DNA from 2 places in the Streptomyces sp. NPDC048419 genome. Region 1 is predicted to be linked to the other one. Evidence: riboswitches for the same ligand, from Rfam matches in the RefSeq annotation. Region 1 holds a riboswitch; the other holds the start of a gene.
What was found. A riboswitch is a leader RNA that binds a small molecule or an ion and turns the genes downstream of it on or off. The one in region 1 is predicted to bind S-adenosylmethionine.
Positions count from the first base shown of each region.

Region 2: linked by a shared signal. The riboswitch ahead of thrC (threonine synthase) and the one ahead of ACGFYN_RS33405 (aminotransferase class V-fold PLP-dependent enzyme) in region 1 are both predicted to bind S-adenosylmethionine.

Region 1 is NZ_JBICXT010000019.1:175,840-180,244, reverse strand. It holds gene ACGFYN_RS33415 (cytochrome bc complex cytochrome b subunit) at 1-345, shown strand, start outside; gene trpD (anthranilate phosphoribosyltransferase) at 468-1,532, shown strand; SAM riboswitch class IV at 1,602-1,718, shown strand; gene ACGFYN_RS33405 (aminotransferase class V-fold PLP-dependent enzyme) at 1,878-3,239, shown strand; gene ACGFYN_RS33400 (Lrp/AsnC family transcriptional regulator) at 3,348-3,629, opposite strand; gene ACGFYN_RS33395 (rhomboid family intramembrane serine protease) at 3,626-4,405, opposite strand, start outside.
Region 2 is NZ_JBICXT010000015.1:190,192-194,596, forward strand. It holds gene ACGFYN_RS28985 (MoaD/ThiS family protein) at 341-616, opposite strand; gene thrC (threonine synthase) at 733-2,019, opposite strand; SAM riboswitch class I at 2,037-2,193, opposite strand; gene ACGFYN_RS28995 (glucosyl-3-phosphoglycerate synthase) at 2,324-3,268, shown strand; gene ACGFYN_RS29000 (trehalose-6-phosphate synthase) at 3,355-4,405, shown strand, end outside.

The DNA of each region.
Region 1 (4,405 bases):
TTCATCGCCACCAAGCGGGTCTGCCTGGGTCTGCAGCGCCGCGACAAGGACAAGGTGCTGCACGGCCGCGAGTCGGGCATCATCAAGCGCCTGCCGCACGGTGAGTTCATCGAGGTCCACGAGCCGCTCAGCCAGGACGCGCTGCACACGCTCACGGCGCACGAGCAGTACAAGCCGGCCGAGATCGGCGCGACGACCGACGAGAACGGCGTCGAGCGCAAGGTGAAGGGCTCCGAGAAGCTGCGCGCCAAGCTCAGCGAGGCGTACTTCGGTGACGAGTCCCAGATCCCGAAGCCGACCGTCGAGGAGTACAAGGAGATCACGAGCGGCCACGGCCACCACTGATCGCTGAGGCGTCGCCACGCCCCACAAAGGGCCCTGTCCGGTGTTCGGACGGGGCCCTTTGCCATGCCTTCCGGCTGGATAGGGTGGGGTCACACTCTTCTACGACACCCAGGAGCGGCCTTATGAGCGCTGTGACCCCCGCTGGAGGCGACACCGCGGCGGGCCGTTCCTGGCCCGAGGTGCTGAACGCCCTGCTGTACGGCCGCGACCAGAGCGCCGACGCGACGGCCTGGGCGATGGACCGGATCATGCGCGGCGAGGCGACGGACGCGCAGATCGCGGGCTTCGTGGTGGCCCTGCGCGCCAAGGGCGAGACCGTCGAGGAGATCACCGGTCTCGTCCGCGCGATGTACGAGCACGCCAACGTGATCGAGGTGCCCGGGCGGACGGTGGACGTCGTCGGCACCGGCGGTGACGGCGCCAAGACCGTCAACATCTCCACCATGTCGGCGATCGTCGTCGCCGGCGCGGGCGCCACGGTCGTCAAGCACGGCAACCGCGCCGCGTCCTCGGCGTCCGGTGCCTCGGACGTCCTGGAGAAGCTCGGCGTCAATCTGGAGCTGACCCCGCAGCGGGTGGCCGAGGTGGCGCAGGAAGCGGGGATCACCTTCTGCTTCGCCGTCAAGTTCCACCCGGCGCTGCGCCATGCCGGTGCCGCGCGCGGCCAGTTGGCCATCCGCACGGTGTTCAACATCCTCGGTCCGCTGACCAACCCCGCCCGGGTGCGCGCCCAGGCGGTCGGCGTCGCCGACCCGCGGATGGCCCCGGTCGTCGCGGGCGTCTTCGCCGAACGCGGCAACTCCTCCCTGGTCTTCCGCGGCGACGACGGACTGGACGAGCTGACCACCACGGCCACCTCCCGGGTGTGGATCGTCCGGGACGGCAAGGTCGCCGAGGAGACCTTCGACCCCCGTGAGGTCGGCATCGAGCTGGTGCCGGTCGAGGCGCTGCGCGGCGGCGACCCGTCGTACAACGCCGAGGTGGCCCGCAGGCTCCTCGACGGCGAGCAGGGGCCCGTACGGGACGCCGTACTGCTGAACTCGGCGGCCGCGCTCGTCGCCCTCGACCCGGGTCCGGCTTCCCTCGCCGAGCAGATCCGCGCCGGGATGGCCAGGGCGGCGGAATCGATCGACTCCGGCGCGGCCAAGCGCGCACTGGAGCGCTGGGTGGCGGCCAGCAACGCCTAGGGCGATCGCGGTCCCGGCATCCGGACACGAGTTGCGGGACCGCGATCACTTCACGTACGTTCCTTGTCAGGTCATGAGTGACAGTCATGAGGCCCCGGCCGACTGTCCGGCAACCCTCCGTCCGTGGCGGGGTGCCCCGGGTGAGGACCAGGCCGTAGGCAGCGAGGTCTACGGCAAGCGCGGACCCCTCCTGCGCCAGGGGTCCTGGTCGTCGAGGAGCCTTCTGTGAGCAAGCGAATGCGATAGGGCGTCGAGCCCCGCCTCCGCGTACCCCTTTCACCTTCTCCCGTGCTCGAGCCGTACCGCTCGCACGGTGAATCCGCATACCCCTCACAGGAGTTCGCCATGTCCGTCTCCACCGCTGCCCCCGCCCAGTCCGTTTGTGCCCCGCTGCCCGTTCTGGGGCGGGATGTCACCGTTCCGCTGGTCACCGGCGGCGAGGTCAGCTACGCGGCGCTCGACTACGCGGCCAGCGCACCGGCCCTGCAGCGCGTCTGGGACGACGTGGCGGCCTACGCCCCCTACTACGGCAGCGTCCACCGGGGCGCCGGGTACCTGTCCCAGCTGTCGACCGACCTGTTCGAGAACGCCCGCCGCACGGTCGCCGAGTTCCTGGACTGCCGGCCCGACGACCAGCTGGTCTTCACCCGCTCGACCACGGACTCGCTGAACCTGCTCGCCCGGGCGCTTCCCGCCGGCTGCCAGGTCTTCGTCTTCGAGACCGAGCACCACGCCGGCCTGCTGCCCTGGCAGGACGCCAAGGTCACCTACCTCGACGCGCCGCGCACCCCGCGGCAGGCCGTGGCGACCCTGGAGCGCGCCCTCGCCGACCGCGACCCGTACGGCCCGGCACTGGTCTGCGTCACCGGCGCCTCCAACGTCACCGGCGAGCTGTGGCCGGTGCGCGAGCTGGCCGCCGCGGCGCACGCCCACGGCGCGCGGATCGTGCTGGACGCCGCGCAGCTGGCTCCGCACCACCCGGTGTCCGTGCGGGACCTCGACGTCGACTGGGTCGCGTTCTCCGGGCACAAGCTGTACGCGCCGTTCGGCTCCGGCGTGCTGGCCGGCCGCGCCGACTGGCTGCGGGAGGCGGAGCCGTACCTGGCGGGCGGCGGCGCCAGCCGCAAGGTCACGCGGCGCCAGGACGGGGGAGTGGACGTGGAGTGGCACGACAGCGCCGCCCGCCACGAGGCCGGCTCACCGAACGTGATCGGCGCCTACTCCATCGCCTCCGCCTGCAAGGCCCTGACCGAGGCGGGCTTCGAGACCCTGGTCGCGCGCGAGGAGCACCTGATCACGAAGGTCCGCGAGGGCCTGGCCGAGGTGCCGCAGGTCAAGATCCTGTCCCTCTTCGGCGACGACGCCCCCAGGGTCGGCGTGATCTCCTTCGTCGTCGAGGGCTGGAACAGCTCCCACTTCGCCGCCGCCCTCTCCGCCGAGTACGGCATCGGCGTCCGCGACGGCCTCTTCTGCGCCCACCCCCTGGTGCGCACCCTGCTGGGCAGCGCCCCCCAGACCCAGGGCGAATGCGGCGCCCCCGAGGCCGCCCCCGGCGAGAAGTCCCTCAACGCCATCCGGGTCAGCTTCGGCGCCGGCACCCCCGACGAGCACGTGGACCGCTTCGTCACGGCCGTGCGGGAACTGGTCCGCCAGGGCGCGAAGTGGCAGTACCGCACGGAGGACGGCCGCTGCGTGCCGGCGGTCTGAGCGCCGCCGGGGTGTGAGCGAGGCGTTGGCGCCGGGGTGAGCCTTGGCGCCGCGCTCGTACCAGGCCGCCGACCGCACGACGAACACCCAGCCGCCGGACGGCAGGTGTCAGGAGTCCAGGCCGATCGCGAACGCCGCCTCCAGGTCGTGCTGGGAGTAGGTGCGGAACGCCACGTGCGTGTCCGTGGCCTCCACGCCGGGGATCTTGCTGATGCTGCCCGGGATGACGTCGGCCAGGTCCTCGTGCTGCGTGACCCGGACCATGGCGATCAGGTCGTACGTGCCGGTGACCGAGAAGACCTCGCTCACGGACTCCAGCGCAGCGATCGACTCCGCGATCTCGGGGATCCGGTCCACGCTGGTCTTGATGAGGACGATCGCGGTGATCACGGCTGGTTCTCTCCCTCGGGGGCCGGAGCTGGGGCGGACTTCACTTTAGCCGCCCGCCCGTCGCCCACCACCGCCCTTCCAAGGCCGCCCTTCGGGCCCTTCTTCCCGAACCGCGCCCAGGCGTAGCAGAAGCCCAGCCCGAAGCCCACCAGATGGGCCAGGTACGCCACCCCCGGCCCCTGGTCCGCGCGGCCCGCCGCCAGCCACTGCAGGGACGCCCAGAACGGCAGGACGACCCACGCGGGGAAGCGCACGGGGAGGAAGAAGAGAAACGGGAGCAGGCTTGTGACCCTGGCCGTGGGGAACAGGTAGAGAAACGCGCCGAGGACGGCGGAGATCGCCCCGGACGCTCCCACCAGCGACTGCTCGGAGGCGGAATTGGCGGCCGCGTACCCCAGCAGGGCCAGGTAGCCGCAGCCGAGGTAGAAGAGGGCGAACTCCGTGCGGCCCATCCGCTCCTCGGTCATCACGCCGAAGACGTAGAGGAAGAGCATGTTGCCGAGCAGGTGCACCCAGTTGCCGTGGACGAACAGGGCCGTGGCAGGGGTCAGGACCGCCCTGAGGGAGCCCTGGAACAGCTCGGCCGGAATCACACCCCACCGGTGGAAGTACGCGCGCTGGGCGGCGAGCAGCGCCTCCCCGGAGCCGTAGGCCTGATTCAGACCCGAGGCCGGGCCGATCACGAAGACCAGGCAGCACAGGATGAGCAGCGTGTATGTGACGGGCGCCGAGGGATACCGGCTCGTTCTGCTGACGGTCGGGCTCCGGTGGCTGAT
Region 2 (4,405 bases), on a different contig from region 1:
AATGTATCTGTCCAACTGCCGTCTGCAACAGGTCAATCGGACGAGAATTCCGGGCACGACCGGTCGGGAATTTACTGAGAATTCGCCAGAATTCAGGGCAAGTCGGGCCCCATAAAAGGAGCATAAGACGCAAAAAACCTACACACTTTGGCGACTTCTCGCTGCCCGAGAAGTCAGAAGCCATATGCATCCGGCATGCAGATCCGAGCCGGTTCCCCAACTGTACCGTGCTCAACCATGCAGAATTGCCCCCTCCGCTTCTCTCACGGAGGGGGCAATTCGATGAACTCTTCGTAACCGACCTTACCGACGGTAATAATCGGGGCGCGCGACCTGTTGGTCAGCCTCCGGCGACGGCCGGGATGATCGAGACGCCGGCGCCGTCCGGAGTGGCCGTCTCGAGGCCCTGCTCGAAACGCACGTCGTCGTCGTTCACATAGACATTGACGAAGCGGCGCAGCTTGCCCTGGTCGTCGAGCACACGGGCGGCAATACCCGTGTGGTTCTTCTCCAGATCGGCGATGACCTCGGCGAGAGTGCCGCCTTCGGCGGTCACCTCGGCCTGGCCGCCGGTGTAGGTGCGCAGGATGGTCGGGATACGAACGTTGACGCTCACGTGGAACCTCCGGTCAGGTGTGGCTTTCAAGGGGCGCGGGGCTGCGTTGGATGTGCGGCTACCGCCGCGTGGGCGCGACCAGCCCCCACCGGCCCGCAGACGAGGGACGAGCCGCTTTACGCGAGCCCGGCCTCACGGAACGACTCGAGGCTCGGACGAATGGTCGCGGTCAGCCCCGTACCGGCCACCGCATCCAGCGTCTTCAGCCCGTCCCCGGTGTTGAGAACGACCGTGGTCAGCGCCGGATCCAGCGCCCCGCTCTCGATCAGCTTCTTCGTCACGCCGACGGTCACGCCCCCGGCGGTCTCCGCGAAGATCCCCTCGGTCCGGGCGAGCAGCCGAATCGCGTCGACGACCTGCTCGTCGTTCACGTCCTCCACCGCGCCACCGGTACGCCGCGCGATGTCGAGCACGTACGGACCGTCGGCGGGGTTGCCGATCGCCAGCGACTTGGCGATGGTGTTCGGCTTCTGCGGGCGGACCACGTCGTGCCCCGCCTTGTACGCCGTCGAGACCGGCGAGCAGCCCTCGGCCTGGGCGCCGAAGATCTTGTACGGCTTGTCCTCGACGAGCCCGAGCTTGATCAGCTCCTGCAGACCCTTGTCGATCTTCGTGAGCTGCGAGCCGGAGGCGATCGGGATCACCAGCTGGTCCGGCAGCCGCCAGCCGAGCTGCTCGCAGATCTCGTACGCCAGGGTCTTGGAGCCCTCGGCGTAGTACGGCCGCAGGTTGACGTTGACGAAGCCCCAGCCCTCGCCGACCGGGTCGCCGATCAGCTCGGAGCAGAAGCGGTTCACGTCGTCGTAGTTGCCCTCGATGCCGACGAGCTCGCCGCCGTAGACCGCGGCCATGACGACCTTGCCCTGCTCCAAGTCGTGCGGGATGAAGACGCAGGAGCGGAATCCGGCGCGGGCCGCCGCGGCGCCCACGGCGCCGGCCAGGTTGCCGGTGGAGGAGCAGGACAGGGTGGTGAAGCCGAAGACGCGCGCCGCCTCCAGGGCCTGCGCGACGACGCGGTCCTTGAAGGAGTGCGTCGGGTTGCCTGAGTCGTCCTTGACGTACAGGCCGCCGGTCACGCCCAGCTCGCGGGCGAGGTTGTCGGCCTTGACGAGCTTGGTCCAGCCGGGGTTGATGTTCGGCTTGTCCGCCACGTCCGCCGGGACGGGCAGCAGGGGCGCGTAGCGCCAGATGTTCGCGGGGCCCGCCTCGATGCGCTTGCGGAGCTCCTCGGCGTCGTAGGCCGAGAAGTCGTACGCGATCTCTAGCGGGCCGAAACACTCCTCGCACGCGAAGACCGGTCCGAGGGGCACCCGGTGCCCGCACTCGCGGCAGCTGAGGGCAGCGGCGGGGCCGAGGTCGACGGTCTTGGGGTCGGTGGTGCTTGCAGCAGTCTGCGCAGCCATGGAGGCGAGGCCCTTTCTCCTCATCTTCCTCACGACGCATCTCGCCGTGAGACGGATTTGGCACCTTCCCTAGCCGGGGAGCCTCGCGGAACGATCAGCACTGATCTACGAGTACCGGCTGGAGGGTTGCCGGGGCTTCAACGGGCCGTTTCCCTCTGCCCCTCTGGATGAGCGGTATGCGGTTGTGAACGGCGGTGACCCCGGACATGCGATGGTCATCGGCGTTGTTCAAGACTGTAACCGACGGCCAGGACAGTTGAGAGAGCCGTCCGCAACGCGAGACAACAGTGAGGAGCCGCCGACCGTGCTGGAAGAAGTCGAGCGCTGGCTGCGCACCCGCTCCTGGTCCGTGGCCGACCGCCCGCTCCACGCGATACTGGCCGCCAAGCAGCGCACGGGCCGGTCGGTCTCGGTCGTCCTGCCCGCGCTCAACGAGGAGGAGACGGTCGGCGACATCGTCGCGCTCATCCGTCTCGACCTCATGCGGCAGGTCCCGCTGGTCGACGAGATCGTCGTCGTCGACTCGGGGTCCACCGACCGCACCTCCGAGGTGGCCGCGGCGGCCGGCGCGCGGGTGGTGCACCGGGACGAGATCCTGCCGCGCATCCCGGCCGTACCCGGCAAGGGCGAGGTCCTGTGGCGCTCCCTGCTCGTCACGGCGGGGGACATCGTCTGCTTCGTCGACGCGGACCTGAAGGAGTTCTCCTCCGACTTCGTCTCCGGGATCGTGGGCCCGCTGCTCACCGACCCGGAGGTCGATCTGGTCAAGGGCATGTACGACCGCCCGCTCGCCGGGGCGACGGGCCAGGGCGGCCGGGTCACCGAGCTGATGGCGCGCCCGCTGCTGAACATGCACTGGCCGCAGCTGGCGGGCTTCGTGCAGCCGCTCGGCGGCGAGTACGCGGCCCGCCGCAGCCTGCTGGAGCAGCTGCCCTTCCCGGTCGGCTACGGCGTGGAGCTGGGCATTCTGGTCGACGCCCTGCACCTGGTGGGCCTCGACGCGCTCGCCCAGGTCGACGTCGGGGTGCGCAAGCACCGGCACCAGGACGGGCAGGCACTGGGCCGGATGGCCGCCGCGATCTACCGCACGGCGCAGCTGAGGCTGGCCCGCGGGCATCTGGTGCGGCCGTCGCTGACCCAGTTCGAGCGCGGCGAGGACGGCTTCGAGCCACGGACCTACTCCGTCGACACCGAGGAACGCCCGCCGATGGTGGAGATCGCCGAGTACGCCGAGCGCCGGGTCGCCTGACGCAGCCGGTCACGCGCCGTATACGGTCCACCCACGAGGGGCAAGCAAACGTTTGAGCGTTTACGGGCCTGGCTAGGTTGAGGCTTATGGCTTCCACGCACGGCGCTGCTCATCAGGTGCTGGTCGCGTCCAACCGCGGACCGGTCTCGTACGAGGTTCAGGACGACGGCTCGCTGTCCGCGAAGCGGGGCGGCGGCGGGCTGGTCTCCGGCCTGTCGGCGATCGGTCCCGACGTGGACGCGCTCTGGGTGTGCTCCGCACTGTCCGACGGCGACCGGGAGGCGGTACGGCGCGGGGTCGGCGAGGACGGCGTACGGATGCTGGACATCCCGGCCGGCGTCCACGCGGACGCCTACAACGGCATCGCGAACTCGGTGCTCTGGTTCGTCCACCACCTGCTGTACCAGACCCCGCTGGAGCCGGTCTTCGACGCGGAGTTCCGGCGGCAGTGGGCGTCGTACGAGATCTACAACCGGGCCTTCGCCGAGGCGCTCGCCGAGGAGGCCGCCGAGGGCGCGGCCGTGCTGGTGCAGGACTACCACCTGTGCCTGGTGCCGGGGATGCTGCGAGAGCTGCGCCCGGACCTCAGGATCGGGCACTTCTCGCACACGCCGTGGGCACCGGCGGAGTACTTCCGGCTGCTGCCGGACGACATCGCCGGGCAGGTGCTGCGCGGCATGCTGGGCGCCGACCGCCTCGGCTTCCTCACCCGGCGCTGGGCGGAGGCGTTCACCGCCTGCTGCACGGAGCTGGTGGGCGGACTCGAGGGCACCGAGGTCGGCGTGCACGGGCTCGGCGCGGACGCGGACTTCCTGCGCAAGCGCGCGCACGAGGCCGACGTGGCCGAGCGGATGACCGCGCTGCGGGCAGAGATCGGGGAGGGCCGCAGGACGGTCGTGCGGGTCGACCGCACCGAGCTGTCGAAGAACATCGTGCGCGGGCTGCTGGCGTACCGTCACCTGCTCGACGCCCGCCCCGAGTGGCGCGAGCGGGTCGTGCACGTGGCGTTCGCGTACCCCTCGCGGCAGGACCTCGCCGTGTACCGGGACTACACGGCCGAGGTGGAGCGGGTGGCCGAGGAGATCAACTCCCGGTACGGAACGCCCGGTTGGACCCCTGTCGTGCTGCACGTCAAGG